DNA from 4 places in the Peribacillus sp. FSL M8-0224 genome. Region 2 is predicted to be linked to each of the others. Evidence: riboswitches for the same ligand, from Rfam matches in the RefSeq annotation. Region 2 holds a riboswitch; each other region holds the start of a gene.
The links. A riboswitch is a leader RNA that binds a small molecule or an ion and turns the genes downstream of it on or off. The one in region 2 is predicted to bind cobalamin.
Positions count from the first base shown of each region.

Region 1: another riboswitch for cobalamin. It lies ahead of MKX49_RS03665 (ribonucleoside-diphosphate reductase subunit alpha); the one in region 2 lies ahead of MKX49_RS25235 (ABC transporter substrate-binding protein).
Region 3: another riboswitch for cobalamin. It lies ahead of metE (5-methyltetrahydropteroyltriglutamate--homocysteine S-methyltransferase); the one in region 2 lies ahead of MKX49_RS25235 (ABC transporter substrate-binding protein).
Region 4: another riboswitch for cobalamin. It lies ahead of MKX49_RS09405 ((2Fe-2S) ferredoxin domain-containing protein); the one in region 2 lies ahead of MKX49_RS25235 (ABC transporter substrate-binding protein).

Region 1 is NZ_JBBOOJ010000001.1:760,808-768,871, forward strand. It holds gene MKX49_RS03655 (flavodoxin domain-containing protein) at 21-458, opposite strand; gene MKX49_RS03660 (ribonucleotide-diphosphate reductase subunit beta) at 430-1,482, opposite strand; gene MKX49_RS03665 (ribonucleoside-diphosphate reductase subunit alpha) at 1,528-3,825, opposite strand; cobalamin riboswitch at 3,964-4,144, opposite strand; gene MKX49_RS03670 (manganese-dependent inorganic pyrophosphatase) at 4,437-5,366, shown strand; gene MKX49_RS03675 (hypothetical protein) at 5,466-5,612, opposite strand; gene MKX49_RS03680 (SulP family inorganic anion transporter) at 5,698-7,155, opposite strand.
Region 2 is NZ_JBBOOJ010000001.1:5,178,180-5,186,243, forward strand. It holds gene cobD (threonine-phosphate decarboxylase CobD) at 1-421, opposite strand, end outside; gene cbiB (adenosylcobinamide-phosphate synthase CbiB) at 396-1,361, opposite strand; gene MKX49_RS28495 (adenosylcobinamide amidohydrolase) at 1,358-2,074, opposite strand; partial or broken gene MKX49_RS28500 (heme ABC transporter ATP-binding protein) at 2,081-2,830, opposite strand; gene MKX49_RS25230 (FecCD family ABC transporter permease) at 2,837-3,892, opposite strand; gene MKX49_RS25235 (ABC transporter substrate-binding protein) at 3,855-4,820, opposite strand; cobalamin riboswitch at 4,999-5,173, opposite strand; gene MKX49_RS25240 (polysaccharide deacetylase family protein) at 5,260-6,108, opposite strand; tRNA gene MKX49_RS25245 (tRNA-Arg) at 6,338-6,411, shown strand; gene MKX49_RS25250 (hypothetical protein) at 6,914-7,078, shown strand; gene MKX49_RS25255 (DNA topoisomerase III) at 7,133-8,064, opposite strand, start outside.
Region 3 is NZ_JBBOOJ010000001.1:336,358-344,421, reverse strand. It holds rRNA gene MKX49_RS01600 (16S ribosomal RNA) at 1-340, opposite strand, end outside; gene MKX49_RS01595 (nucleotidyltransferase-like protein) at 611-1,486, opposite strand; gene MKX49_RS01590 (YgzB family protein) at 1,661-2,014, shown strand; gene perR (peroxide-responsive transcriptional repressor PerR) at 2,110-2,553, opposite strand; gene MKX49_RS01580 (D-2-hydroxyacid dehydrogenase) at 2,710-3,654, opposite strand; gene MKX49_RS01575 (aminopeptidase) at 3,803-4,912, opposite strand; gene bcp (thioredoxin-dependent thiol peroxidase) at 4,924-5,394, opposite strand; gene MKX49_RS01565 (potassium channel family protein) at 5,457-5,876, opposite strand; cobalamin riboswitch at 6,114-6,305, shown strand; gene metE (5-methyltetrahydropteroyltriglutamate--homocysteine S-methyltransferase) at 6,452-8,064, shown strand, end outside.
Region 4 is NZ_JBBOOJ010000001.1:1,955,850-1,963,913, reverse strand. It holds gene cbiE (precorrin-6y C5,15-methyltransferase (decarboxylating) subunit CbiE) at 1-889, opposite strand, end outside; gene MKX49_RS09430 (cobalt-precorrin-5B (C(1))-methyltransferase) at 873-1,985, opposite strand; gene MKX49_RS09425 (precorrin-8X methylmutase) at 1,991-2,638, opposite strand; gene cobK (precorrin-6A reductase) at 2,651-3,421, opposite strand; gene MKX49_RS09415 (sirohydrochlorin chelatase) at 3,418-4,332, opposite strand; gene cobJ (precorrin-3B C(17)-methyltransferase) at 4,351-5,988, opposite strand; gene MKX49_RS09405 ((2Fe-2S) ferredoxin domain-containing protein) at 6,003-6,371, opposite strand; cobalamin riboswitch at 6,523-6,712, opposite strand; cobalamin riboswitch at 6,914-7,109, shown strand; gene MKX49_RS09400 (hypothetical protein) at 7,093-7,221, shown strand; gene MKX49_RS09395 (energy-coupling factor ABC transporter permease) at 7,285-8,028, shown strand; gene MKX49_RS09390 (energy-coupling factor ABC transporter substrate-binding protein) at 8,030-8,064, shown strand, end outside.

The DNA.
Region 1 (8,064 bases), 4.4 Mb from region 2:
AAACGCATATCCCCTTTCAGTCAGTTCTGGAATAGCGAGGCGAACTTTTGAAGTCTGTGCAGGTCTGATTCTTGATACATCTGTTCTATCTTCAATGTCACCAATAACTGGCTCTTGGCAAATAACATGTCCCGGAAATGATCGACCGCCCCACAAAAATGATTATAGTTGGTTTCGCCAGTGCCGAAGACTCCCGTTTTCAGGCGAGCAATAGGCAACTGTTCCAGTTCTTTATAAAAGGCAGCTGATTTAGCGGGAAGCTCCCCATTGCCCCATGTATAGGTGCCGACGATCAATGCATCGTAATCCGGCAATGTACGTAAATCGAATTCATTCATTCGATATAGGAAAGCCTCAGGTAAAAGGGCAGCGAGGGCTTCAGCAAGCGCTTTTGTATTGCCGCCGGCAGAATGATAGACAATGGCAATCTTACAGCTCATCGAACCCATTGCTGGCATTTACTTGACTGTAAGTCCTTGACTTCTGTTCGAAGAAATCGGTTTTGGTAAGGCCGATGGATTCATCATCGAACGTTTTGATCCATGGCATCGGGTTCTCGCCATACTCTTTATACAAATTTTCAAGGCCTAGCATACGTAACCGTTTGTTGGCGATATATTCGATGTACTCATTGAATTCTTCCAAATCGAGATCGGCTTTCGTTTGGATATCTTCGAGCATATATTCAGACCATTCCTTTTCGAGTTCGACTGCTTTTTCAATCGTTGTATAGATGAACTTCGTGTTTTCTTCATTATTTAACTCAGGATATTCATACATCAAGATTTGAACGAGCATGCCAATGAAATCGAAATGGACCATTTCATCGCGATGAATATAGGATATCATCGTAGCGGAACCGGTCATTAGATTTTGGCGTCCTAAATTATAATAAAAAGCGAAAGCCAGATAGAAATAAATCCCTTCAAGGTTCGTTGAATGGATCAGTGCCTCGAATAAATGCTGAGGGCTGGGATCGTCCACGAACGTTTGATAAGCATCAACGATCGGTTGGTTACGCTTAATCACTTCAGGATGTTCTTTAATGCGGTCGAAAAGCTGTTTTTGCTTGCCTACCGGAATCAAGGAAGCAAGGATATAGGAATAAGACTCATTATGGATCGATTCCTGCTGGGCCATGTTGGCCAGGATAGCTTTTGCCGCCGGATCTTTGATGTACCGAAGGATCTCTACTAAAGTGGGTGTTTGAAGACTGTCCATTCCAGCAATCATCGTAAGGATATCGAGAAAAGCGTCCTGGATATCTTCATCCAATTCGCCCCACTGCTTTTTATCCTGAATCATGTTCACGCTCGAAGGCTTCCAAAAGTTATTGATGAGCTGTGTATAGGTATCATAGAATTTTTCATACTGTATATCGTTCCAAAGGAGGAAGCCTGAAGCTTCTCCTTTGAAAACACCGGTTGCCTTTGTTGGATGCGTCGGTTCGAGCATCCGAATTTTTTTTATATGATTGGTCATTCGTGAAAACTCCTTTAAGAATAGATTACTGGGTCATGATTGACGTTAACTTGAACAGCTTTCGCAGGCATTGTCATATTCGGAAGACGTCGAACGAACATAATACGTTGATTTCAACCCGCTTTCCCATGCCGTTAAATGGATATCCAAAAGGACCTTCGCTTTGATTGTATTGTGTACATACAGATTAAAGCTGATTGCTTGGTCAATATGGCGTTGGCGGGCTGCATTTTGCCTGATGCTTTCCAGTTGATCCAAATTGAAGCGCGTCTTTTTATAATATTCATACGTATTTGGCGTCAAGCCTGGTGCGGTCACCTTGAATTTGAAGTTTTTCTTTTCTTCGTAAAATTCAATTTCATACAAAGGATCGATTCCATCCGTGGAATTACCGATTTTGGCTGTCGATGAATTGGGGGCAATCGCCATTAAATAGCCATTACGGGTTCCGTGCTCCTGCACGTCTGCTTTTAAATCCAGCCATTTTTGATCTGTATAGTCACGCAGTTCGAAATAGTCCCCTGTATGCCAATCAGAACCTTCAAAATATGGGTAAGATCCTTTTTCCTTGGCCAATTCGTTGGATGCCTTGATAGTTAAGTAAGCGATCTTTTCGTATAAAGCATCTGCATAGCGAACAGCCTCATCGGATTCCCAATAAATATTCTGTGTGGCAAGTAAATGATGCCATCCAAACGTTCCTAAACCAATCGCACGGTACCGTTTGTTCGAGATGGATGCTTGTTTGACAGGAAGATTATTCACATCAATGACATTGTCCAGCATACGGATCTGAATGGGAATCAATCTTTCCAGAACATCGCTGCCCACCGCTCGGGGCAAGTTAATGGATGAAAGGTTGCAGACAACGAAATCGCCGCTTTTACGAACCACAACAACATCTCCATCTTCTGTTTCATATTCATCCGTGATCGTCGAAGGGCTTAGGTTTTGGGCAATCTCCGTGCAAAGGTTAGAACAATAAATCATACCTTTATGTTTATTCGGATTCTTCCGATTCACTTCATCGCGGTAGAACATATACGGTACGCCTTCTTCTAATTGAGAAATCATGATGCTTTTCATGATGTCCATCGCATTGATTTTCTCAAAGCTATAGTTTGGAAGCGTGCCATTTTCTGCGGCCTCGACAGCAAGTGCATAATGATTCCTGAAGCTTCCTTCGCCTTTCTTTTCGTCATAAAGATCTTCAAGTGAAAATCCAAGGGTTTGCTTAACGGTATGCGGATCGAAAAGATACCATTCTTTTCTGTCGCGTACAGCCTCCATGAATAAATCCGGTATGCATACACCTGTAAAAATATCATGTGCTTTTAATCTGTCATCCCCGTTTTGAGTCTTCAAATCGAGGAAGCTCATGATATCTTTATGCCAGGCATCCAAGTAAATCGCGATGGCACCTTTACGTTGACCCAATTGATCGACACTAACAGCTGTCTGGTTGAATAGTCGAATCCAGGGCGTCGTGCCTGAACTGTTTCCAGAGAAACCGCGGATATCGGAACCAAGCGAGCGAACCTTACCGACGTAAAGACCGACACCGCCGCCGAATTTAGATACTTTTGCGGCATCGTAGTTTGATAGGTAGATTCCGTCAATGGAATCTTCAATTGCGTCGATAAAGCAGGAGCTTAACTGTCCATGTGTTTTACCTGCATTGGAGAGTGTAGGAGTCGCAACGGTCATATAAAGGTTGGACATGGCCCAGTATGCTTCTTTTATCAGTTGCAGGCGGTGCTCCTTTTTTTCCATTCGCATGATTTCCATCGCGATGATCATGAAACGTTCTTGCGGCAGTTCGAAGACCTTGTCCTTTTTTGGGCGGGCCAGATAGCGGTCATTCAATAAGTAGATGCCTATGTAAGAGAATAATTTATCTTTTTCCGGGTCGATCACCGATCCCAATTCCTCAATTTCCGCTTTTGTATATGAAGATAGCAGTTCTGGTTTATAAATGGGATAACGCTGACCTTCCGATAGCTGGGAGAGTTCTGTGATCAGCTCATAGAATGGGCCATAACTCTTGCCTTCATATCCTCGATTGGCTTGTGCATCCCTATACATTGTATTCAACAGTTCTGCTGCAGCAACGAAAGTCCAATCCGGTGCATCGATATCCACGCCTTCAAGAGCGAGCTGAATCAGTTTTTTTGATGCCTGTTCTTCGGTTGAGTCACTTTTGCGATCAAGCCATTTTGTAAAACGCCTTTTGAACTTTTCCATATCGAGACGGCCTTCGAATTCCTTCGATAACGTCTCAAGCTGGATGGATTTCGCTTCTGTGTCATTTTCACTTATGGTAGAGTTATATGTTTGAGTCATTAATAATCCTCCTTGTTAACTTCCGCTAAAATAAAAAAACCGCCCAAAGAATTGAGCGGATCAAACGATAGAATAAAAGAGCCATGAAAAAATAGCCGTTATACTATCGTTTCATCATCTCAATCCCCGAAGAATAAGAAACGTGAAAAATTCAAGGCAGGTCTCCTGACTCATGATCATCCTACTTTGAGTCCTTCCCGTATAGAGAGCTATACAGTGGTTTTCTCATTTCGTCACATTTACAGTTGCGGGGACAGTTCCGGGTTTACACCGGATTCCCTTTTCAGCCATCACTGGCACCTTGGATTATAAAAATTCTATATATAGTTATTGGAATTGTTTATGTAATCAATATCTAGTATTTCTGCTTATATTATCGTAAGCCATATACGATGATAATTCAACTAATATATTTGAAAAAAACCAACCCTTATCTATTGACAAAGTGATGGAAGAGGGTAGGGGAATGAAAGATTTTATGGGGGAATGGATAAATCAAGCGCTGATTTTACGGGATTTTGTGTTAAAATAAAGTGTCTAGTAAAGGTGGCTCTCCCTTATTGCAATGAGGGGATTCGCGGAAAAATTTTTATGAAAAAGGGGATAAAATCTTGGAAAAAGTATTAGTTTTTGGACATAAAAACCCGGATACAGACACAATCTGTTCAGCAATCGCTTATGCAGATCTGAAAAAGCAGTTAGGTATCAACGCTGAACCAGTTCGTCTGGGTGTAGTGAATGGTGAAACTCAATATGCATTGGACCAATTCAAATTCGATGCTCCCCGTCTTGTGGAAAAAGTTGCAGGGGAAGCTGATGGCGTAATCCTGGTCGATCATAACGAACGCCAGCAAAGTGCTGAAGATATTGACCAAGTCCGTGTGTTGGAAGTTATCGACCATCACCGTATCGCTAACTTTGAAACAAGCGATCCATTATATTACCGTGCGGAACCAGTTGGCTGTACGGCAACCATCTTAAATAAAATTTATAAAGAAAACGGCATTGAAGTCCCTAAAGCAATCGCAGGTCTTATGCTATCTGCCATCATTTCCGATTCTTTATTGTTCAAATCCCCGACTTGCACGGGGCAAGACGTTGCGGCAGCAATGGAACTGGCTGCCATTGCAGGAGTCGACGCTGAAAAATATGGCTTGGAAATGTTGAAAGCGGGTGCTGACTTAAGCGACAAAACGATTGCCCAGCTCATCACTCTTGATGCAAAGGAATTCTCCATGGGAATGGCTAAAGTGGAAATAGCACAGGTCAATGCTGTTGATCCGAACGAAGTCCTTGCTAAGCAAGCTGAATTGGAAGCAGCGATTGAAGCGGTCATCGCAGTGAAGGAATTGGACTTGTTCCTATTCGTCGTAACGGATATCCTGACTAATGATTCCGTTGCCTTGGCCCTTGGTAAAGCGTCATATGCAGTTGAAAAGGCATATGACGTTTCATTAAACAATAACATCGCCGTGTTGGAAGGCGTTGTATCGCGTAAAAAACAAATCGTGCCGGTCTTAACCGACGTATTCAGCAAATAATACAGGAAAAGGGTTGCTCATTAAAAACATGGGCACCCTTTTTCTGTACATTCAAAAAAAGACTCAACCATCCCATTAAGGGTGTTTGAGTCTTTTTTCTTAATTTAAAGATTCCTTTTCTTTTTCATAGGCGATGACAATCAATTCTTTATTGGCTTCCTCGCCAAGTTTGCTTTCAAAGATTTTCAGTTCATTCAATAAATCCGGTGACAGATTTGCTGCCGTATAATCCTGTTCTGGTGTCATGCTTTTCGCTCCTTTCAAAAGGAAATGATTCATGTTATCTATTTTGTCGGTTTGAAAAGTTTCTATTCAGCAGAATTTTACTTCTTTAAGATATTTTACTTTCTGAGGTGGCGAGTTTTTCAAGCAATGTCGAACTTTCTTCATCGAGTCCTTGGACTTGGACAGGTATTCCCAAGAGCTGATATTTAAGAATAACCGTATCGACAGCACCGACTGCGGAATCATCCCAGATTTTGGAATGGGAGAAGTCGATGACGATTGCATCGGCTTTTTCCTTGAAGTCGAACTTTGAAATAAAGTCCTGGACAGAAGCGAAAAATATTTGTCCGCTGATACGATAAGTGATTTTCTTAGCCTGGATGTCTGCCGTTTTCTCTACTGCCACTTTAGAAATTTTAGCCGAGAAGAAAATCATGCTCAATAGCACTCCGGCAAATACCCCTTTTGATAAGTCATGTGTATAAAGGACAATGAGGACCGTCACGATCATCACGGCTGCATCCGACTTAGGAGCTCTAGTGAGCCTCTTTAGGGAAGACCAGTCAAATGTCCCGATTGAAACCATGATCATGACTGCGACAAGTGCAGCCATCGGTATTTTGATAAGGACATCATTCAATACCACGATTAATACCATAAGGAATGCGCCCGCTACAAATGTCGAGAGCCGGCCCCTTCCACCAGATTTAATGTTGATACCGGATTGGCCGATCATCGCACATCCTGCCATGCCGCCAAAACATCCGGCGATGATATTCGAAATCCCCTGGCCTTTTGCTTCCTTATTTTTATTACTGTCCGTGTCAGTCATCTCATCGACAATTTGAGCCGTCAATAACGATTCAAGCAGTCCAACAAACGCAAGGGCAATGGAATAAGGGAAAATGATCGCCAAAGTTTCGAAGGTCAAAGGGATGCCTGGAAGCATGAACATCGGAAGCGCTTCGGTCAATTGCCCCATATCCCCAACCGTCCGCACCGTAGCCCCCATGGTAACCGCAACGATCGTCATGAATATGATGGCGACAAGGGGTGAAGGTATGACTTTCGTGATCAGCGGAAAAAGATAAATGATAGCTAATGAAACGGCTGTCATGACATACATGATCCATGTTTCGCCCACGAAATGGGTGAGCTGTGCCGTGAAAATCAAGATAGCTAAAGAATTCACAAAACCAGTCATGACCGGCTTCGGAATGAACTTCATTAATTTCCCGATTTTTAAAACCCCTAGTAAAATTTGCAGCAAACCAGTCAATATGGTTGCAGCAAGTAAATAGTTCAAGCCATGATCTTTAACAAGGTCGACCATGACGAGTGCCATTGCGCCAGTGGCAGCCGATATCATTCCCGGCCTTCCGCCGACAAAGGAGATGACGATGGCAATGCAGAATGAGGCATATAGACCAACCATTGGGTCAACGCCAGCAATGATCGAAAAGGCAATCGCCTCAGGAATCAATGCCAAGGCAACGACAATTCCCGAAAGAACATCTCCTCTAACGTTGCCGAACCATTCCTTTTTGTATGCAGATGTATTCAAAGAAACACTCCTTCTTTCTTATATATATGGGTTCATTTCTTTTTTAACGCACTAAATTATAGCATGAGTCCTTTATTCTATCTATATGGATAATATAAACGACAAATCGAGGGCTATTCATTTCTTATCGTACGAAGGAAAAATGCTTTAGGAGAGAAGAATTGGTGCAAAAGTTGATTGAGCTATCATGTGAGGGAAGTCAATTATATGGAGGTGGGCGAATGCATACATGTCATGCTTGAATAAAGTCAGTCGAATGGGATTTCCGTTAATGGCTTGGCCATTTTTGACGTAAGGGGCTCCTATGGGCTTTTGTAAAATTCCCGCTAGGGGGAGTGGAGTAAAACGGTAGAGATCTAATTCATAATTAAAAATCAAAAACATGGATTTCCCTTTCCTACTAGCTTTACGCCACCGATTGGAACCGATTCATGACATTCTACGCGATACAATCTAATGATTACTTCATGATTTATATCTTATCGAGCCCATTATAGGTTGACCATACATTTACCATTCATATAATGAAAAAAAGATCGTGCTCTAACTGTGTCAATATGTGGGCGGGAGGTAAGAGAGTTTTTTATCGGAATGGTATTTTCCCTTTTACCATATATGTAAGTGGTGAGGGTGAAAAGCCAGCTCTATCAAAGTTTGGGAGTAGGAACCGTCATGGTGTTAAGGGGCTATTCCTCATCAATGATACTGGATTTACATAAAGGACATGTTACTTCTTTATAATGCTTGAACCTGATCTTTCGAAGGTCGCTTCTGGATAACATTGCGAATGCATTATATCTTGTGCCACATGCACAAGTATTTTTATCTTTAACTATGTGTCTCTCATCCGTAGTAGCTGAGTAAATGGTTGGAAAGAACATATATAACCCTCCTTGCTTTAATTTTAGG
Region 2 (8,064 bases):
GCGGAATCAATCGTTTCAGGTCCAATTGCCACCCAGGAGCATCAAGCTGGTGAAAATCGACCTTACAGCCCGCTGCCAAACAAGCTTCAGCATATTCCGCAAATGCCGGCTGTATGATTAGCACCCTTTGATTGGCTAATCCGTTCGCTACCAGCATGATGATTTCAGCACCACCGTTCCCCATCAAAACGGATTGCTCAGGAAGTGATTCTTTTTTTGCAATTGATTTTGTCAGTTCAATGGCATGCGGATCTGGATATTGAAGGATCCCTTCGAAAAACCCAGACCACTGTTCCTTTATCCGTAAAGGCGGACCCAATGGGTTGATGTTAGCACTGAAGTCGAGAACCGATTCAGGCATTTCGATTTCCAGCGCTTCATAAAGATAATGAGGATTAGAGCCATGAGAAGGTAATGTCAAGAATAAGTCCCCCTAGCCATAGCATCAGCAGAAATAGAAAAGATGACCGATGCATGATGGTAATCGTTTGTGGTATATGTTTTGCTTCCAATCGAACAAGCGGAACTCCCATCCTCGCACGGTCGGAAACAATTCCTTTGTACATGTTCCGGCCTCCAAGCTGGATTCCCAAAATGGCCGCAACGCCTGCTTCACACCACCCGCTATTCGGGCTTGGATGTTTCTTTGCGTCATTGAATAATATCTTCCACCTGGCGCCGAATCCATGATAGCCGGATTTCGAGCTCAGCAACATCAGGAAGCCGGTGAGGCGGCTGGGTATCCAGTTGACGATATCATCGAGCTTAGCTGAAGCCCAGCCGAATTGCCCATATTTATCATTCTTGTACCCTACCATGGAATCGCAGGTATTAATCGCCCTGTACACCATCGCGAGCGGCGCACCGCCGATAGCTGCCCAAAATAATGGCGCTGTAATCCCATCACTGGTATTTTCCGCTACGGTTTCCACGGTGCCCCTGACGATTTCTGGTTCATCAAGCTCAGCCGTATCACGGCCAACGATATAGGAAAGCTTTACCCTCGCCTCAGGGAAATTCCGTTCATTAAGCGGAAGGCAAACATCCATCCCAGCTTGCTTCAAGCCCTTCTGAGCTATCGTTGTGGAAATGACAACAGCTTCCCAAAGGATACCTGCAAGCGGATGGATTAGATAAGCCAAATAAACGGTAAGAACTGTAATCAATAACACCGCCGATAGGACGATGATCAACATGAAGAGCCCTTTCCGTTTCTTATATGCCCCTTTATTGAATGCCAGATCCAACTTGCTAATCATCGTTCCTATCCATTTGACTGGATGCGGCCAACTTGGCGGATCTCCAATTAATAAATCAAGGAAGAACGCCAGCGTAACCGCAAAAAGATGATGATAAATCATAATTCCTCAATCCGTTTCCGATTATTCGTTAAGGCTTCCACTGTACAATCATATACACCGCGACTGATCAGCTTCCCTAACGGAGTGATGGTGCCTGCATATTGAAGCTTTGCCCCTCTTTGAGTTGCCGCAATCAACATGCTGTCTGTCGATGTTCCTGTTGCACAAGTATTTGTCACCTTATCCATGACATGCAAATCATGAAGCGCTTTTACTTTTGCCTCGGTCGCAGTCACTATACTGTGGATATATGCCTCTTCTGCCAAATGTCCATTTACAAATATCCATGTATTTATCGTTCCTGGAGCGGAACTCCAAGAATGCCGGTCAGCTAATGAAGCGTCGATGGCATTCCCTACACCGGCCGTTACAATGATAAAAACCGAGAAATCTTCAGCTCTTAATAGCTTGCTTGCGACCGTATCGAGAAAGACAGCTGTCATCATCCCTACCGTTTCCTGAGGCTCAAAACCATGAGTTGTTAAATAGTCGGCCATTTCAACATGATGATCCTCGCAATCATAGCCATGATGGACGTGCCTATTCACAAAATACTTATGCCAGCCCGTCCCCGAACCAGTCACTCCAGAAGACATCGTTCTAAGCGGGATCGGAGACTTCAATTGAATCATCTCAAATCCGACTGTCAAATAAGAATCATCAATTTCCAACGGGATAGTATCCTGGCCATGCTTTTCCGGAACGATGAACATTTGCGGTTTCGGAAGGGCGGGATGTGGGTGTTTTTCGATCGTCGTATGATATACATCCTGAATCCGTTCCTGTTGAAGCACTTCATTCGGCACATCAACAACCTGAATCTGCCCTTTCTCAAGCAGCATAAGCCGATCACAATATAATCCAGCCAAATTCAAATCATGAAAAATTGAAATAACGGTCAACTTCTGCTCTTTTGCCATTTTCCTCATTAGATCAAGAAGATCTTTTTGATAGGAAAGATCCAAATGGTTCGTAGGTTCGTCCAAAAAAAGGATTTCCGGCTCTTGGGCAAGGGCCTGTGCCAGCAGGACCCTCTGTCTTTCCCCTCCTGATAATCGATCAAAATGAAGATCCTGAAAATCAGCTACTCCCGTTTGTTCCATCACCCGCTGGACAATCGATTCATCTTCTGCGGACCAACTATGGAACCAACCTGATTGATGGGCATATCGCCCAAGTGAGACCGTCTCTTTTACTGTATAGGAGAAAGCTAATGAGGAATGCTGAGGGAGCACGGCAATGACCTGTGCAAGTTGTTTTGACGAATAATCCTTCAAATCCCTGCCGCTTATCCTTACGCTTCCGCCTTTATAATCGAGCACCCCGCTAAGCATACTTAAAAGCGTCGTTTTCCCGCTGCCATTAGGACCAAGAATCCCGAATAATTCCCCTTTATGTACATCAAAAGAGACAGAGTCCAAAACAGCTTTGTTGTGATATCCACCTGTTAACCCTTTTACTTCAAGCATCCGTTTTTACCCTTCTCTCCGTCTCTTTAATAAAATCAGCGCAAATGCAGGTGCCCCGATAAGTGAGGTAATCACCCCGATCGGCAGTTCCGATGGGGCAATGATCGTTCGTGCTACAAAATCGGCCAATATCAAGAATCCGCCTCCTATCAACAATGACAACGGAAGCAAATGTTTATGGTCAGGTCCCCAAATCTTTCGGACAAAATGAGGAATGACCAATCCTACAAAACCAATCGCCCCTGAAACGGCAACGGCTGCCCCTGTCAATGTCGAACCGGCTATCAAGATCCACATTTTCCGCCGCTTGACATTCACACCTAAGTGTTTTGCCCGGTCTTCCCCGAAAGTCATCGCATTCAATTCACTTGTATTCATGATCAAGGTCAACGAACCAATGATAAAAAACGGCAAAATGATTACGATATAATTCCATCCGCGCATTGAGACGCTTCCCATCAGCCAGCCGATGATTTGTCTTAATTCATCACCCGTCAGCGCAATCATCAATGAAATGAAGGCACTTAAAAACGAGCTGAAAATGATTCCCGTTAAAATGATCGTTTCCACTTTCATCGATCGATCCATTTTTTTTGCAAAAGTCAGTACGCAGAGCATCGTGAGCACTGAACATAAGATACTCAATGCCGGAAGGGTATATAAACCGATGAATGGCAGTGATATATTCAAGAATATTGTCAAAACGGCTCCGACCGATGCTCCTGATGAAATACCTAATGTGTAAGGATCAGCGAGCGGGTTCCGGAGCAGTCCCTGAAAAGCCGCACCCGCAATCGCAAGTGATGCCCCAACCAAACCAGCGAGCAGCACCCGCGGCAAGCGGATGTTCATCACGATATTCGTTAGCATCACATCCGGATCGGCAGAAATCGGCAAGTGGAAAATCTCCTTGCCGATTATTTGTATAAGTACGGGAATCGGTACTGGCACCGAACCAAAGGAAATGCCTATCGTCATTGCGAATAACAAAATGAACAACGCAATCAAATAAGCAAACGCCCATTTAGTTGTCAAATTGGTTCGGATAGACTGATTTGGCAAGTTCCTCTACTCCCTCTATTAAGCGTGGACCGGAACGGGTCACCAAGTCAGAATGGACATCAAAGACTTGGCCATTCTTAACAGCATTTACGTCTTGCCATCCTTTTCGGCCCTTCACTTCACTTACTGCATCTTTCGTATAATAACCATACGTTGTAATGATGACATCAGGATTTGCAGCAATCATCGACTCTTCATCAATTTTTGCCCAACCGTCCAATTCAGCAGCCGCATTATTCGCTGAAATAGTTTGAAGCATCTCATTCATGAAAGTATTTTTTCCAGGTGTGTATATTTCCGGTGAAGGCGAAACTTCCACTAAAACGGTCTTCCTATCCTCTTCCTTTACGGATTTGGCCTTTTCCTGGATATCCTTGAGCTTCGTTTTCATATCCGCAACGATTTCGTTTGCCTTATCATGTTCTCCCGTTGCCTGTCCAATCATTTCAATAGACTCATAGACTTGGTCAAAGCTTTGGGCATCATTGACTACGAGCACATCTATTCCAGCATCCTTAAGCTGCTGTAAACCCTCATTTGAATTATGGGCACTTGATGCATGCGCAAGAACAAGGTCAGGCTTCATGGAGACAATCAGCTCCGTGTTCATTTCCATTCCGCCAACTTTTTGAATTTCTTTCGTTTCCTCCGGGTAATTATCATTGTCGGAAACACCAACGACCTTTTTACCCAAACCAAGTGCAAAGACCACTTCCGTATTACTTGGTATCAACGAAACGATTTTCTTCGGTTCTTTTTCTATCGTTACTTTTTCCCCACTTGCATCTTTAATCGTAATCGGGAAAGCTTCGTGTTGAGCATGATTCGTTTGCTCCTTTTCTTTTCCTTCATCAGCAGCACCACCGCAGCCAACCATCATGCCTGCAGTCAGTAACATTAACAGTATCAGACCAAAAATCTTCTTCATTTTCATTCCCCACAATCTTTTTATTTAATTTCTTCATACCTAACAGAGAAAACCAATCCTGGAAGATGCCCCCAAAACAAAAAGCATCTCCCGTTAAACGGAAGATGCTTGCATGGCAACAATATCAATACGGACTCTATCTTAGGGTCTGCCACACACCTTCCCATCCGCGTAGGTTACAGGTGTACGAATTCTGGCAGGTCTCCTGGCTCATGGTCTTCGTCAACGGCACCTTCCCATATCTCATACAGTGGTACACAGCCGTCAGCTCCCATATACAGTGGCGGGACCGCGTTGGCATTTCACCAACTTCCCTTTTAAGTCATTAAGACACCAAATCGTTCATATGTATATAATTTTCACTGCCTTCATTATACACCATGTAAGAATCGATTATTATATGATTTTTCTGAACAAGTGCGAAATGACCCTTCCGCCTTCAATGCTTTGAAGCATTTTCAATCAGCGACGCAAACCCATTGATCGATAACCCCGGTGAAATCCGAACTCTATGCAGAGCATGCATCCCTTGGTCGCTTGAAGCTCCCCCAGGTTCGGTAGTGACTGCCATTTTGTATCCAGCTTCTTCTGACAGCCTGAGACTCTCTTCGTTATACCGGCCAACCGGATAGGAAAGCACTGTCGTGTCCTGGTCGAGGATACGGTCGAACAGCACCTTCGACTGAACCATTTCCGCTTCTTGCTGCTCTGCCGTCATGCGGTTCAGCTCCAAATGGTTGATGGTATGGCTTTCAATCGAAATCCCATCCCTGCTCATCTCCAACATTTGATTTTCAGTCAGGTGATGACCTTTATCTATGGACTTCCCGATCATGAAGACAGTTGCTTTCATATCATTTTCTTTTAATATCGGGAAAGCCTCCGTGTAGTTATCTGTATAGCCATCATCAAAAGTAAGCCAGACGCACTTCTCACTTGGCATCCGATTCTCGGCTAAAACGAGGAATGCTTCTTCAGGGGATAATGTATAGTAACCATTCTCCCGAAGCCAAGCCATCTGTGATCGGAATTCCTCCCTTGGGACCCGAAGGCCATTACCTTGGGAAATGCTGTGATACATCAAAATCGGAAGCTGGACCGGGGACTCGGCCTTTATCCAGTCTCCCGTATCGATTTGCCCCTCCGAATCCTGCCCGCTCCCATTCTCAGCCGCTTCGGCCACTTCAATGTCATCTTCCGCAATCGGTGCAGCCGTCTTTGTGCCTATCCCCTCTAAAATCCCTTGTGTGCATCCAGGTAAAATCAAAACCCCCAGCAATGCCGCCATCCTTAAAACTCTATATTTTTTCACTATCATTCTCCTGATTTTTTTATAGTATAATAGTACCAGAAAACCAATGGACAATAAAGTATTCCATTTAATGAAAAAAGAGGAAAAACGAGAGCTTTGCGATGCGCTAAACATTTATGAGGATTTTTTTTCATAACTATGTGCTATTAGCTTGAAAAGTTTGCCTATAAGAAATATAATAAATAAGTCGTCGACTTTAATATATGTCCCAGTAGCTCAGCAGGATAGAGCGACAGCCTCCTAAGCTGTAGGTCGTAGGTTCGATTCCTATCTGGGACGCTAATTATAAACCCCTGTTACAAGCGGTCCTTCCGCGGAGTAACAGGGGTTTTTTTCTGTTGGTTAAGAACAATTGATTTTTTGATGGAGAAAACACAGGTCTCAAGGCTAAATTTTTTCATCAAGCCATATAGATATAAAACCTGATTGCAAAACTATGCATAAAGGTTGGAAATATTGGCGAACAAGAATACAAACTGTTTGATAGTAAAAAAAGTCTTATTTATCACGTCGATAAATACAAATACTGATTTCGGGATATAATCATTTTTTTTTGAAATATATGTTTTAACCTGTCCCATCCGGGTATACAAATACTGTAAGACATTCTCACCAAAGGAGATGATAGTGCATGATGAGTACAATCAGAAGCCAATGGAACAAAGAGAATGACGCAGCGGTGTTTAGTCCCGGTGATCAGCGTTAGAGTCAATTGAAGAGTTGGATGATAATCAAACATGGGAATTACTAGTCTTCTCATCCAAAGGAGGAAGATACGATCATGAGTATTTACAGCCTATGGAATCCAGAGAATGATGAAGCAATTTTCAGTCCGGGTGATCAGAAGCCATTCAGTACGCTCATACGAGTAGATTCGGATAAACACACACACACTGACAAAACACTTGAATATGAATTACATGGCACCGTACTGAATGAAATTTAGTCGAAGCAGGAATATACCGAAAAAGGATGGAGCGATTGCTCCATCCTTTTACTTTTATTTATCGAATTTCAGTTTCGCCAAGGCATCTGCCAATGCAGTATTGATCGGCTCTTCTTTATTTTGCTTTTTCATATAATTGGATACTTCATTTTTGGATACTTTTTGATTTTTATTTTGCCCTCTTCGTTTATTGTAAGAAGATAGTTTTTCGTGAAAACCGCATTTACAGGTGAATGTCTGTGCTTCTCCTTGACCGCGCATTTCCATCTTTTTATGGCATTGCGGGCATCTGGCATTTGTTACACGTGAAACACTTTTTTTGTGGCCGCAATCACGATCTTGACAGACAAGCATTTTTCCCTTTTTACCATTCACTTCTAGCATCAGCTTGCCGCAATCAGGACATTTCGTTCCTGACACGTTATCATGCTTGAATTTTTGATCACTATTTTTGATTTCATGGACGATATTTTTGGCGTAGGCGCGCATATCACCGATGAAAGCCTGTTTTGGCAGCTTTCCTTTTGCTATCGCAGTTAACTTTTGCTCCCATTGAGCTGTCAAAGCTGGAGAACGCAAGTCTTCAGGTGCCAATTGAAGAAGTTGTTTTCCTTTTGAGGTGACATGAAGACCCTTTCCTCTCTTCTCGATCAGGAAGCTATTGAATAGTTTTTCAATAACATCCGCACGTGTTGCAACAGTTCCAATCCCGCCAGTTTCACCAAGAGTCTTGATGAGCTCTTTGCTTTCCCCTGCCATGAAACGAGCAGGATTCTCCATTGCCGAAAGAAGCGACCCCTCATTGAATGGTTCCGGCGGTTTCGTTTCACCCTCTGTTTGTTTCACAGTCGAAATGGTTAAACTGTCACCTTTTTGAACGTTCGGAAGCAGTTGCTCCGCAAGGCCATCTTTAGCTTCTTCCTCATCGAATTGGTGATCATAAACTTCCTTCCAACCTGACTTCAGGATGACCTTCCCTTTTGCCA
Region 3 (8,064 bases), 4.8 Mb from region 2:
GGCCGTGTCTCAGTCCCAGTGTGGCCGATCACCCTCTCAGGTCGGCTACGCATCGTCGCCTTGGTGAGCCATTACCTCACCAACTAGCTAATGCGCCGCGGGCCCATCTATAAGTGACAGCGTAAACCGTCTTTCCATCTTCTCTCATGCGAGAGAAGAACGTATCCGGTATTAGCTCCGGTTTCCCGAAGTTATCCCAGTCTTATAGGCAGGTTGCCCACGTGTTACTCACCCGTCCGCCGCTAATCTCAGGGAGCAAGCTCCCGTCGATTCGCTCGACTTGCATGTATTAGGCACGCCGCCAGCGTTCGTCCTGAGCCAGGATCAAACTCTCCGAAGAAATGTTTGACTTGCTCATTTGCTTTTTTCGATAGTGTGTGCTCACTTAAAATTTAACGTTGGCGCTTTGTTTTGTTCAGTTTTCAAAGAGCAATTTCGATGTCGTCTACTTCGTAAGCGACTTTTACATCTTATCATGTTTTCAACTCTGTTGTCAACATGTTTTTTTATTTTTTTTGTTTTGATGAAGCTGCGAAAGCTGATGTCCCGCAGCGACATGTATTAATATAACACCTATATTATTATTGGTCAACAATAAAAATGAATTTTTTTAAAAGTTTTTTGATACACGATAAAACCGATGATATACCTCGTGCCCTTTTGTCTCCGCTTTGATGACGTCGATTACCTTCTTCTCTATCAAGTATTCCAATAAAACGCCTAGGTCGACTGAATAAAACTTAACTTCCGGATGCTCCATAAGCTCCGCAATCGTCCACGGTTCTTCTTTCATCCCCATTATTTCGATCAAATGCTGTGAACCTGCATTCGTCCTCGAATAAATAAGAAATTCACTCGCAAGGAATAGAAGCTCCAATCTTTTTTCGAGCGTTTCCTCACTGCTGATCAATTCTTTATACAACTTGTAAATTTCAGGTTCCATATGCTTCACTTGGTTCCAGACAGTAACCTCCGGATAAAAGCCTTGTTCTATTATCTCCAAACGGGCCAAATGATGCAGGGAATGAACGATATGATTGTATGCCTCAAGATGATGGCCTTTTTCAAAGAAGCTTTTTCCATCCATGTACCTGCGAATTAACTTCGCGAACTCCATCCCCATCTTTAACTTCCTTCCATAGAAGGGGAACTCCCGAAGTTCGCTTTTCAATCGGTCCAAATATTCATTACGGTCAAAAAGGACCTTCCCGTTATATATCCAGTCAACCACTTTGCGGTTCGTGCCTAATAGGAGCCATTCTTTTAACTGGTCTTCCTTTACGATATGCAGGGCCGCCTTTTTATCCTGGTATGTGTAATGTTTTAAAAACACGGCCTCTTCTGCTTCGTCTGCAATTACAAAAAGGATGTAGTCAAACGTATCGGTAATCGGGCTATTATCCTCTCTTTTTTCTACTAACAAGATTCCAAGTGTAGATTTTAAACTTGCTCGCTCTTGATAAATCGGGCGAAGGATATCTTCCATCATAAATTCCTCCAAAACCTTTTTTTTAGATTTTCGACAAAACTCTTCAAATTCCTGCTTAGTTCCCTTACCCCAAACCATTTCAATTCAAAAGTAATATGTATCCTTTATTTCTTTTTTGTTCCATCCATTGTTTATGTTATAGTTAAAGTTATATTTTAGGAGGGACAATCCATGGCTAAATATTCTAGCAAAATCAATAAAATACGCACTTTTGCTTTGAGTTTGATCTTCATTGGCTTTATCGTAATGTACCTTGGGCTTTTCTTCAAAACACATCCTGTTGTCATGACGATTTTCATGGGGCTGGGCCTTTTATTCATAATCGCAAGCACAGGGGTTTATTTCTGGATTGGAATGCTTTCTACAAAATCGATCCAGGTTGTCTGCCCTAACTGCAGCAAACCTACAAAAATACTAGGACGTGTAGATATTTGCATGCATTGTGAAGAACCATTGACACTTGACAAAAAGTTGGAAGGCGAAGAATTCAATGAGAAATATAACCGAAAAAGCCTGCATGACTAAGTCGATTAGCTGAATTCCCTTTCAGGAAGGCTTTAACAATTGTATCATTTCTTCATAACATGAAAAAAAGTTCCAACCAAGTGGAGGAACTTTTTTTAATGCGATTCTTTTTTCGCACAATCCATACAGTCGCCGTAGATTTCCATCCGATGGTGACTAACATTGAAACCAGTGACTTGTGCTGCGAAATGCTCGACTTCATCCAAAGCAGGATAATCGAAGTCCACAATTTTTCCGCAAGTTTGGCAAATTACATGATAATGATTCGTCGTCACAAAATCAAACCTTGCCGAAGAATCACCATACGTAAGTTCTTTTACCAAACCTACCTCACGGAACACACGCAGGTTGTTATAAACCGTTGCCACACTCATATTCGGAAACTTGCCTTCCAGCGCTTTATATATATCATCAGCGGTAGGGTGGGACATGCAGCTTATCAAATACTCAAGTATCGCATGGCGTTGAGGAGTTATTCTTACACCGGTATCTTTTAAGGAATCCAACGCTTCTTTTAACTGAACTTCAGACACCGTCATCCACCTCTTTTTCTCATTAAGTATGCATTCTTAAATTATAATGTTTATAAATAGTGTACCTTTTATGCGTTGAATTTGTCAATAATTCAATGGCTTAACCATTCTTTTTTAGTTTATTCATGAAGACTTTGATTCTTTCCCATTTTTGCATTGGGTTTAGTATCCCCTAGATAAGTCGATTACGTTGGTGAAGTCTTTTCCAGCTCTCAGGTATTCAAGCATATTTTTTTCGAATATGGCAAAGGTTCTTGGTAAATATTCTCCGCTTTTACTTGAAAGATGCGGTGTGACTGTAACATTCTCCATCCTCCAAAACGGATGCCCTTTTCCTAAAGGTTCCGGATCAAATACATCCAAGATGGCATGAGACAATTCCCCGGCATCCAGGGCTTCGATCAGCACTTCATCGTTAATCAGGTCACCGCGGCCAATATTCACGAATACTGCAGATTCTTTCATGGCTTTGAAGTGTTCTTTTTGCAGAAGGCCCTTCGTTTCATCCGTACTTGGCAGGACGGATACAATATAATCGGCTCCCGGTATGGCTTCCAATAAATGCTCCAGGTCATAAAGGTGATCGATGGATTCCACCGGTTTCCCGCTCCGGTTCATTCCTATCGTCTTCATCCCAAAGGCTTTCCCAAGTCGAGCCACTGCCCCTCCAATTGCACCCACACCCATTACGAGCATAGTCTTGCCATTCAATTCCCCGACTTCAATCTTTCTATCCCACAATTCTTCCTTTTCATTCTTCATAAGCAGCTTCAATTTCTTTTCATATTGCAAAAGCATCCCTATCGTATACTCGGCCATCGGGATTTTATGAATGCCTCTAGCGTTGGTCACCATAATGCCTCGTTCCTCGATGGCTTTAAATGGCATTAGTTCCATCCCTGCACTCATGACCATGATCCATTTCAAGTTCGCTGCTTTCCCAATGATTTCTTCAGTTAAATCTTCACCATATGTAATTAAGATTTCCGCTTCACGAAGCGGCCCATCCTTCCATCCTTTTTGATAAATGAAGTTCAAATCAGGAAAAGCTTTCATCATTTTCGTTTGGATACCTTCATTCGGAATGACAGTCGAAAGTACTAACATGTTTATCTCTCCCTTTTAATTAACATAAAAAAACACGGGCTCTATGTGTCCCGCGCAACTTTCTCTGAGGAGGTATTCCCTTAATAAAGCATATTCGGGTGTCCCCTTTTTGAGTTGGACAAAAGCCTTACCCTTATTAAAAAAGGCTTTATTTTAAAGAATTTGGGTTTAATGCATGTAATTCCGGCAAAACAAAAAAGCCATCCCTTCTGATCAGGACGTCGTCGAAATAGATGTCACCGCCCCCATATTCCGGACGCTGGATCAAGACCATATCCCAATGTATCGATGACCGGTTTCCATTATCCGCTTCATCATAGGCAAGCCCGAGAGCCAAATGCAGACTCCCGCTTATTTTCTCATCGAACAAAATATCGTCCATAGGTTCCAATATGTATGGATTGATTCCAATAGCGAACTCCCCTATAAACCGGGACCCTTCATCAATATTCAGGATTTGGTTCATTTCAGGGTCACGATTGGAAGTCGCTTTAATGATTTTCCCCTTTTTGAAGTTTAATTCTATGTCACTAAAGGTGATTCCTTCATAGGTTGTGGGTGTGTTGAAGGATATCCTTCCATTGAGACTATCTTTTATGGGTGCCGTAAATACTTCCCCATCCGGTAAATTCTTTTTTCCGGCACATATGACGGCCGGCATGCCTTTGATGGAAAAGGTCAAATCTGTCCTTGGTGAAACGATCCTGACTTTGTCAGTACGTTGCATCAATTGTTTTAACGGCTTCAAAGCCGCCTCCATTTTCCCGTAATCCATTGTGCATACGTTCAAAAGAAAGTCTTCGTACCTATTGAAGGTCATGCCGGCTTTTTGCGCTGATGCCTTGGTGGGGTAATTAAGTAAGACCCAACGTCGGTTGTTTACATAAAAAAGTGTAGGGGAATTCATGGCCTCCCCTTGAAGACGGTGCCTCTCGATGGGAACATCAGTCATTTCCGCATTGTTTTCTTCCCCAGTGATGATGATGACCGCATCGATATCCGTATATTTCTTCAAGGCCCATTGTGAAGCTGTGTCAAGCTGCTCCTTCACATTCCCTAGTAACAGGTGGCGGCTTATCTCATCGTCCTCGAGTTCCACATATGGATAAGCACCCACTCTGTATATTTCATCAATCAACTCTTTCAATAATGGTTTCGTGTTGATATGCCCCCGTATGAGGATTCTCTCTTTTGGCTGTAATTGTATCGAATGATGAATCAGCCTGGCTGCAAGCTTCGTTATCCTCTCATTCTTCATCTGCCTATCCCTTATTTTTCGAGTTCGCGAAGAGTTTCAAGCGCTTCTTCGACGTGGCCTTTAACCTTTACTTTACGCCATTCTTTGACTATATTTCCTGCCTTATCAATCAGGAAAGTTGAACGTTCAATGCCCATATACTCCTTGCCGAAGTTCTTTTTCAATTGCCAAACATCAAATGATTCAGCCGCCTCATGATTTTCGTCAGCCAGCAGCAGAAAAGGCAATCCATGTTTTTCGATGAATTTTTCATGACGTGCCGCTGGATCTGGGCTGATACCTAGGATGACCGCGTTCAATTCCTCGAATTGCTCATTATGGTCCCGGAAATCACAGGCCTCCGTCGTGCAACCTGGCGTCATGTCTTTTGGGTAAAAATATAAAACAATGTTTTTCCCCTTAAAATCCGATAGGGAAACCATTTCACCATTGTTTGCAGGGAGTTTGAAATCAGGTGCTTTTTCTCCAATTTTAACAGTCATATTGAACCCTCCATTTCTTTCATTATGGTAAGAGTACCCAATAATCGAAAGAAACACAACTTTCATTTATCCTTCCTATCTTTCTGCTCCAGATCGATCACCGTCCGAATCACGAACGCTGCCGGCAGTGTATACCCAATGAAGGCCTGAATGGTAGCTATCATCCTGCCCATGCCAATCGGGGCTATATCTCCATACCCTACAGAAAACATCGTCATCGCACTAAAATAAAAAGAAGTCTTCAATTGTTCATAGAAAGTCCCATCCAACCGATTGCCCATATCAAGAATCACCGAATGATTCTGAAGCTCGTATAATAAATATATCAGTGCAAATCCAACTAATATCGTCGCATATAAATTGCCAAGCCACAGCATATCCTCAAGAGAAAACTTCTTTCCTCCCGACTCAACAAGAAATAACGTACGAATGCTCATCACCATGCAAAAAATGATTCCTGCAATCAAGATGTAGAAAGTCATCCCCCACGCCCCATTTCAAAACGCCACTCCCTCTATACATACTCCCTGTCCAAACAATATATTCTTTTTTAGGAATCAGCCCTATCACCGACTAACTCATTAAACGGAAACTTTCCCGAATCTTTTTTCCATGTTGACCCTTTTGGTCGGATATGTTAAGATTGTCTAAATTTTTATAATAATTTTTATTTTATAAATATTTGACCTGCAAACAATTAACAAGGCAGGTTTTGCAAAATTTCATATGTGGAAATAGGTTCCTAATTTTCATTAGGATTAAAAGGGAAGTCCGGTGTAATTCCGGCACGGTCCCGCCACTGTAATGGGAATGTTAGCGTCAATCAATATGCCACTGATCAACGGATCGGGAAGGCCAGCCGCTAATGATATTCCCTAAGTCAGGAGACCTGCCTATCTCGACAACACTGTTTTAACCTACGGGAGATAGGGAGGTGTTAGGGACCTTATAATTGTAAGGGGCATTATGCATGCCTCTTTATTTTAAGCATTTCTAACTTTCTTTTTTGACTGTTAGGAATGCTTTTTTTATTGTTCGAACAAATGAATGTAGGAGGATGGGAATTTTGAAAAGCAGCAGTTTGGGTTACCCTCGAATCGGGGAAGATCGTGAATGGAAACGTACATTGGAAGCTTACTGGTCCGGTAAAATCGATGAAGCGGAATTTACGTCACAACTAAAAGCCATCCGTTTAGGCAACTTACAAAAACAGAAGCAACAAGGCATTGATATCATCCCTGTCAACGACTTCACTTTTTATGATCAAATGCTCGATATGTCCGTCATGTTCGGTCTTGTTCCTGAACGTTATTCAGCATATGAAGGCGGAAGCGTCCCCCTTTCCGTTTATTATTCAATGGCCCGCGGAAACAATGATGAAGTCGCTTCCGAAATGACGAAATGGTTCAATACGAACTATCACTATATTGTCCCTGAATTAAAACTGGCACAGCTTACTTTAACAGAAAATAAACCACTTACAGCATATCGGGAAGCCAAGGAAAAGCTAGGGATCGAAACAAAGCCCGTTTTGATCGGACCTTATACTTTCCTCTCCCTTTCAAAAGGCTTCAATAAACAAGAAATTCCTGGCATCATCCTGAGCCTGCTTCCCCTATACACGCAAATCCTGCGGGAATTGGAGCAAGAAGGCGTGAAGTGGGTTCAAATGGACGAACCTTCCCTTGTTTCATCCATTTCCAAGGATGATATGCAAACCGTTACTTACCTCTATGAAAAACTGAATGAAGCAGCACCAAACCTGAACATCATGCTACAAACATACTTTCATGCGGTGGAACATTACCAAGAAGTCATCGAATTACAAGTCCAAGGGATCGGTCTTGATTTTGTACATGATAAAGGGAGGAATTTAAGTAACCTTGAGGCATTCGGTTTCCCGAAGGACAAAGTGCTTGCAGCGGGTGTGATTGACGGAAAAAACATTTGGCTATCTGATTTATCCCAAAAAATCGAATTGATTGAGACACTTAAGAAACAGGTAGCCGAGGACCAAATCTGGCTACAGCCCTCTTGTTCCCTGCTTCATGTCCCGGTGACCGTTCGTAATGAAACCGCCCTTTCAAAAGAAGTGAAAGAGGCCCTTGCTTTCGCTGATGAGAAACTTGAGGAAATCACACTTTTGGTCAAAGGGAATAATCAAGGCATTGAAGCAATCGCCGAAAAAGTCGATGCCAATAAATTTACGATTCAAACTTTAGCCAATTCAAATGTCCGAAATCACGGGTCTGTACAATCCAATGTCGAAAAGGTTAAAACCAGGACCGCCGGCCGTCAGCTTCCATTTAAAGACCGTTACCAAAAACAACAGGAATTTTTCAAATTGCCTTTTCTCCCTTCGACTACGATCGGCAGCTTTCCGCAGACATTTGAAGTTAAACAAGCACGCGGGAGATTCAATAGAGGAGAATGGACAGCCCAGCAATATGAAACATTCGTTAACGAAGAAATCGGCAGGTGGATCGAAATCCAAGAAGAAATCGGTTTGGATGTTCTTGTTCACGGGGAATTCGAACGGACGGATATGGTTGAATACTTCGGCCATAAATTAGGCGGATTCGTCTTTTTAGAAAAGGGTTGGGTACAATCCTATGGATCCCGCTGCGTGAAACCTCCAGTCATCTATGGCGACATCCATTTCATCGAACC
Region 4 (8,064 bases), 3.2 Mb from region 2:
TTATATCGGTACGGAATTTACGTTGGTTTTGATAACAGTTTTCTAAATCAGGCTCATTTTTTTCAATTGCGAAGATTTGACCTTCGGATGCAAGCTTGGCCGCTTCAATTGCCATTGATCCCGTACACGTCCCAACATCCCAAACTATGCTGTTTTTCCTTAGATTCAACGCATGCAGACTCAATACTCGAATTTCCTTTTTGGTTATGAGGCCTTTGTCCGGCTTACGCTGCGAAAATTCTTCATCTTCTATCCCCAAGGACCAGCTTGGACCTTCTGATTTTCTTTTCAAAATGACGACATTCAAGGGAGAGAATTCCCGCTCCATCATTTCATCAAGTTCATACCAGCCAGAGTCTTCGGTTTCTCCTTGTAGGTTTTCAGCCACAAATGCCCGGTATTCAGTCATTCCGAATGAAAGGAGATATTTAGCCAGTTGATTAGGACTATTTTCACTGTCTGTAAGTAAGGCCACTTTCGCTTTCCCATCAATCCTTTGGGCCAGCCCTTTCATACTGCGGCCATGAATGCTGACGAGGAAGGCATCTTGCCAGCTTTCCCCCATTTTTGCGAAAGCAAGCTGAATCGAACTGAAATATGGGTAAACCTCCATGTTGATTTTGCTGGAAAGATAGCCTCCCATTCCATAAAACAGTGGGTCACCGGAAGCTAAGACAACGGTTGGACGAGTTTCATCCTGCAGTTGTTCCACGACCTTTTTCAAGCCGCCCTTTATGGCAATCTTCTTGCCAGAATAGTTCGGAAAGAAGGATAAGATCCGTTCACCTCCGACCAGCACTTCACTTTCTTCTATCCATTGGGCATATTGAGGCAGTAAGCTTTCCTGACCGTTATCCCCTATCCCAATTAATTTAATCGATTGACTCAATTCCAACAGCCCTTCCCAGTAATTGACCTTTCAACGAATAAATCGCCGTTTCCATTTCAATGCCGCCCTTCACTTGGTTTATCGCAGAGTGACAGCAAGATTCACATAGTTTATTAAAAAAATCAAAATTATTAATGGCTGACATCATGTCCCCGACTTGTGATGCTGTGTTTGCATTCTTGATTTCAAGAACAAGGTCATCATCGGCTCCAACGCTTTGGGCTATTTCCGATAGAAAACCGAAGTCGACCGGGGCACTTTTTGAATGCACCATCATCACACCTTGGGCCACTTTGGAGAATTTACCCATCATGCCGACCAGTGAGACCTTTTTAATTCCCTGCCTCTTACATTGCTTAAGTGAGAAGCCTACAAAATCACCCATTTCAATAAAGGCTTCCTCAGGTAAATCTGGAAGTAGGCCCATTGCATACTTTTCACTGCGCCCGCCAGTCGTTAAGACAAGGTGCTCACACCCACTCGCTTTGGCGACACTGATGGCCTGGACGATACTTGCCATATAGGCGGAACTGGAAAAAGGGACGACAGTGCCCCTTGTTCCCAAAATGGAAATGCCTCCCACAATCCCTAAGCGGCCATTTAATGTTTTTTTCGCTATTTCTTCACCTGCGGGTACGGAGATGACGATTTTCACTCCTCTATTGATCTTGAATTCTTCCAATGTTTGCTGCACAGTTGTTAAAATCATCTTGCGCGGTACAGGATTAATGGCTGCTTCACCTACAGGAACGGGAAGCCCGGGTTTTGTCACACGACCAACTCCGGTCCCTCCATCCAGGATAATCCCGGGTGCATCCGACCAGCTGACAGTAGAGATAATATGGGCCAGATGTGTGGCATCGGGATCATCTCCGGCATCTTTGATCGTTTCAGCACTAACCGCATTATCTGATATATCATATTTCTCAATAGTGAAAGTGGCATCTCGGCCGATGGGCAAGGAAATCGTTGCCTCCTCAAGTGCATCCCCCGTGATCAAAGCGGTCAATGCCGCTTTGGTCACGGCAGTTGAACATGCTCCCGTCGTATATCCATGACGCATTTGTGAGGGGTCTTTTTTCACTTTCTTTTCCATGTTTTTTAACTATCAGCTAAAAGGGAAATCGCGTTCAATGCAGCAACAGTGACAGTACTTCCACCTTTTCGGCCAATATTCGTAATGAATGGAACTTCTGTGATCTTAGCGAGTTCCTCTTTCGATTCTGCTGCAGAAACAAACCCAACAGGCATTCCAATGATTAAGTCCGGTTTTGCAATCCCTTCTTTAATAAGGCGAATGAGCTCAAGTAAAGCGGTAGGTGCATTGCCAATGGCATAAATGCCCCCTTCATTTTCCTTTACGGCTTTTTGCATCGAAATGATTGCCCTTGTCGTATTCAAACGTTTTGCTTCGACCATCACATCCGGATCTGAAATATAGCAATGAACGTCCCCGCCGTGTTTTTGAAATCTTTTTTTGCCTGTACCGCTCTCGATCATTTGCACATCAGCAATGACATGCCTTCCTTTGCGAATGGCTTCCACACCAGCTTGAATGGCATTTGGATGGATGATGACACTTCTTCCCAATTCAAAATCCGCTGAAGCATGAATGACCCTGCGGACAATCTTCCATTCATCTTCAGAAAAATCATGATTGCCCATTTCTTCAGCAATGATTGAAAAGCTATAATCATATATTTTGTCAGGGTCTACCGTTAGTGGTTTAAAATCTGTTTTAAAATCCATCTTGCATTCCTCCTATTTTTCAATTAGCTGTTTATTCAACTCGGCAATGACATGATCAAAACTGGAATGAACATTTTGATAGTCAACATCCGGTCGTGATATCATGATCGTCTCTATTCCACATTCCAACGCGGCTTCCAATTTCTCATCAACCGCACCGACCTTGCCACTTTCTTTCGTTATCATCAATGTGACCCCATACTGTTCATATAGAGCTTTATTTAATTCTTTGGAAAATGGCCCTTGAATCGCAACGATATTTTTTTGTTCAATGCCCAACTGCGCACATTTTTCCATATTGTCCATTCGTGGCAGCATTCTCGCTATGACTCTGGTATTCTCGAGCCCCACCAATTCTTTTGCAAACACGGCTAGGGTTTTACTTCCGGTCGTGAGCATGATGACTCCCCGTTTTTCTGCGGCAAGCTTGGCAGCTTCCTCATAATCACGGACAACTATCAATTTATCATTCTGAAACCGTTGACTTTCACGCTCATAACGAATATAAGGAACATTTGCTGCCTTTGCTCCAATAAGGGCGTTTTTGGATGCTTCTTCGGCAAATGGGTGACTTGCATCGACTACAGCCTGAAAACCTTTTGCAGAGATTAAAGATGTCATATCTTCTGCAGATAATCGGCCAATCCGGGTGGATATCCCTGCATCCTGCAAACTCTTGGCCGCCGATTCGGTTACAACAGTTGCCAAAACCTTGAACCCAACCTGCTGCATCTCAATCGCTAATTCCCTTGCATCACTTGTACCCGCCAAGAACAAAATCATTTTGATGTCCCCACCGCTTGCCCATCATGATCGTGGTGATGATCATGGTCGTGATGGTGTTCATGGTCGTGGTCGTGATCGTGATGGTGATGATGGTGAGCATGTCCATGTTCCTCGACATGTTTACGATAGTTTTCCAAATCACGCGCCCCGCTTGATTTGCCTTCACTGGCTTCAATTACTCGTTCTTGCAGAATGTTCTGTAAGGTTGGATGATATCCAAAATACTTTGCCAATATGAATTCTCGATCATGATATTGCTCTTGATAGCCTTTCAGCATATCCTCCATTCTTTCCATCAACACCCCAGTGAAGAGGAAATATGGCAGCATCACTATTTTTTTTGCCCCTAAGCGGATGCATCGTTCAATACCTTCATCAACGTGAGGGTCCGTTACACCCATGAAGGCTGTTTCGACCCATTTAACGTTTAATTTTTCCCATAATAATCGTGAAATTTTATATATATCACTATTTGCATCAGCATCACTGCCGCCTCGGCCAATTAGCAATATCGCTGTCTCAGAATGTTCAGAGGTCGTATCGAATCCCGCTTCCTCAAGACGGTCTGTCAGGATCGTCAATACATCATGGTGGACCCCGATCGTTTGGCCATATGTGAATTTCACTTCTGGATACTTGGTTTTCCCATCCTCTATTTCAGCTGGGATATGTAATTTCGAATGTCCTGCATGCAACAAAATGATCGGTATGACGATAACTTCAGTAGCCCCTCGTTCTACACAATTATCAATTCCTTTGGATATATTCGGTGCCGCAAATTCCAAGAAGCACGTTTCCACTAGGAAACGCCCGTCCATTGCCGGAATCATATTTTCAATAAAATGACGGACTTCTTCATTTCCCGAAGCCAACCGGCTTCCGTGTCCTACGAACAAAACTGCTTTCATTTACTTTCCCCCTCTTGATTAGTCTTCACAAGGCGCAGGCTCTATGTTTATTTTGGGAGCGATGTCCTGATAAGAAAAATTCTGTATCTTTTTCGAACGTTTGAAGTATTTAAAAAGCCGCTCATTTGGATGGGCATTTTGCTTATACTCGCCGACAATGTCCGTGATCAGTTCTACAAGCTGTTCCGGTTCAATGCCTTCCGCTACCGGCTGACCCGGATGGGCTGTTCTTCCAACCGGTTTAGCTCCAAGAAATAAGTCGAACTTCCCTTTTCGGAAGACAATCCCGATATCATCCATCACAGCACTATAACAAGCCATCCCACACCCATTAAAACCGATGTTCAGTTCCTTGGGCATGCTCATTCCGCCAAGCACCCGGTGTATTTCATCTGCATAAGGAATGGATTCCGCTTTTTCACCATCACAGAAATCACAGGCTTTTAATGTCAGTACATCTCCAATTGGCGACAAAAGAAAGTTTGCTGATTGCAATTTCCCCGTAATGACTTCCGGATCCGTTGTCGGAATCTTTAAGACAATTTTATGATTTGGCGTGTATTCCATCGTTCCCTTTTCCCCGACAACTTCCGCAAGTGTCATCATTTGTTTGGGAGTGAATTGTTTATTCGCCACACCTGGACTAACGGCAAGTTCGAACACCGACTCCATTTTTTGCTGAACAACCGGCTTAATGGATTGCTGAACGGCTTGACCCTTGACTCTGGACAGAGCTTCCATTGCCATTTCAAAGGAAGCTTGCTTCTTTTCAGGTGCTTTTGTAAGTAAGCCAACTCCTCCAGCGGACTCGGGTAAGGCTTCTTGATCTAATGCCCACGGTTCCGCTTCTTTTTGCAGTCGCTGATGCGGCTTCAAAGTTTGCTTTTCCGAATTCAACGTATATTTTCTTTGATAGCCTCTCGGTGTGATGATTTTGTCGTCATATAAAAAGGTGGATGAATTACCGATAATGACGGTGGTCAACATTCCAATATCGTGATTCAACATATCCTTCAAATTGGTAATGACAATATCCTGCCTATCGCGATAAGCACTTTTCACCAACCCGACAGGTGTATCCGGCGAGCGGTAGCGAAGGAGAATTTTCTGTGTTTCAACAATTTGCCGGGTCCGCCTGCCGCTGCGCGGATTATACAGTGCAATGACAAAGTCTGCCATTGCAGCTGCTTCAACCCTTTTAGCGATCAGTTCCCAAGGAGTTAAATGATCACTGAGGCTGATCGTACACGAATCGTGCATGACGGGCGCCCCAAGTAAAGACGCACATGAGTTGATTGCTGAGATGCCAGGAATGACTTCTATGCCCACTCCAGTTTCTTCTTTCCAGCCTTTTTCAATCAATACTTCATAAACCAACCCTGCCATCCCGTAAACTCCGGCATCCCCACTGGAAATCACCGCCACTTTCTTTCCCAGCTCCGCTTGTTTCACTGCTTCCTGTGCACGTGATACCTCTTCGGTCATCCCCGTACTAATGATCGTTTGATCTGTTAGCAGTCCCTGAATGAGTTCAACATAAGTTTTATAACCAATGATGTAGTCACTTTCTTGAAGGGCTTCGACGGCACGTTTGGTAATGTGTTCAAAATTCCCGGGCCCAAAGCCCACGACGAATAATTTACCGTTTGTACTCATTAAGACATCTCCTTTTACGCTTTGTTCTTTGAAATACCCGTATGAGCAGGAAAATCTGGATTAGGGGTCATTTCCCCGTCTTTGTATTGATAGATCATCTGTGGAACAAACTCACCATCATCGATATTACTGACGATCTGCCGACCGAAATCAGGCGTTTCCACTCGATACCAGTTTCCTTGGGGATAGGCAATCACTACGCAGGCATCCTTACATCTCCCGTTACAGCGTGTCCTCGTTGTATGGATTTTCAGATCCAGTCCTTTTGAAGCAATTTCATCGCGAATCGCTTGGGTTACTTCTTCCCCGCCCTTTTTCATGCAGCTGCTCCCATTACAAATCAACAGATGCGTATTTGTACCCGTCAAGTTCCAAGTAGTCATTTTCTTCCTCCTGAGTCCAGGGAAAAGGCAAAATAAAAAACCTTAACATAAGAGTCAAGGTTTAAAAAAACTATATGAATGAGGAGCCAAAGGCAAGCTTGCCAAACCCTCCCAAAATCGTCATAGTCCTTCTACCTTTCCCTCCGAAAAGTATCATGCAATTTTAAAAGCAGGTTTCCTGGCTTACGCTTCATTTTACTTTGTTCCTTCCCGGCATCATGCCAGTGGCTATCGACAATTTCATCAGCGTTTACAGTAGCGGGGGCTGCATCGGATTTTCACCGATTTCCCTATTATCCCTTGCTTATTCACACAAGGGCACTTTTAAAATGAAATATTTGGTTTTATTATACATTTCCAACTAACTTAATCTATCATATAACAACTTTGTCAAAATTCAATAGTTTATTCCGACTGTTTAGAAAAGTTTAAACGTGTAAAACCAGTTACAATCCTTTCCTCGCAACAAACTTCGACCAAAAAAAAAAGATAGTGTAGCTGGAATTATTTCTTTATGGTACACTATACGAGAATTTTCTAAATAATTACATAAGTTTCATGGTGTTGAATTTCTCGGAATTCAGCTTAAAAGGGAAGCCGGTGAAAATCCGGAGCGGTCCCGCCACTGTAAAGGGAAGTTCCATTACTTTAACTTTAATCCACTGTCAAATGAGATGGGAAGGATGTAATGGGATGATGAACCAAAGCCAGGAGACCTGCCATGAAGCGTGAAACTGTTTCAGCCTACGAGGATGGGCGTGCGGATCAGGCAGAATGGCCCAAGGTTGGTTCATGCTGCAAAATTCCTGTTCATTACGCACTTCTTTCCTTTGAGAGAAGTGCTTTTTAGTTTGGGCGCCGCTTTTCTTCTCAAGATTGATCAGAACAATTAAAAGTGTTGAAAGGAGAAAGAATGAAAAGAACCAATTGGAAAATTATTTATTTTGTCATTTTACTGCTTTTTGTCCCGAAACGGGCATTGGCCATGCATATCATGGAGGGCTTTTTACCCATAGAATGGGCTATATTCTGGTGGGCCGTGTCGCTTCCATTTTTAATCTTGGGGTACCGGTCCATTAGGTCCAAAGTAAGGGAAAACCCAGAAACAAAAATGATACTAGGCCTATCGGGCGCATTTGTATTTATATTATCGGCCCTAAAGATTCCTTCCGTTACGGGAAGTTCTTCGCACCCTACCGGAGTTGGTTTAGGTTCCATACTATTCGGACCATTGGCCATGAGTGTCGTCGGCTCCATCGTTCTGTTATTTCAAGCTGTTTTACTGGCACACGGAGGATTGACAACATTAGGGGCCAATGCATTCTCCATGGCCGTTTGCGGACCGTTCATTGCTTACTTTGTCTTCAAGGGCGCAACTAAATTGGGGTGGTCTTTTTCACTTGCCGTATTCTTGGCAGCTGCTTTTGGGGATTTGGGCACCTATGTAGTAACTTCCGTTCAACTTGCTCTTGCTTTCCCTTCCGAGGTTGGAGGATTCATGGCCTCTTTCAGTAAATTTGCAGGGATTTTTGCCCTGACCCAAATTCCCTTAGCGATCAGTGAGGGGTTATTGACAGTCGTCGTGATGAATTTCTTGAAAAAATACAATCTAGGCGAATTGAAATTGCTGCGAGTTTTATCTAAGGAGGCCCGTTAATATGAAAAAAAGTTTACTGCTGCTTTTCCTGGTCGT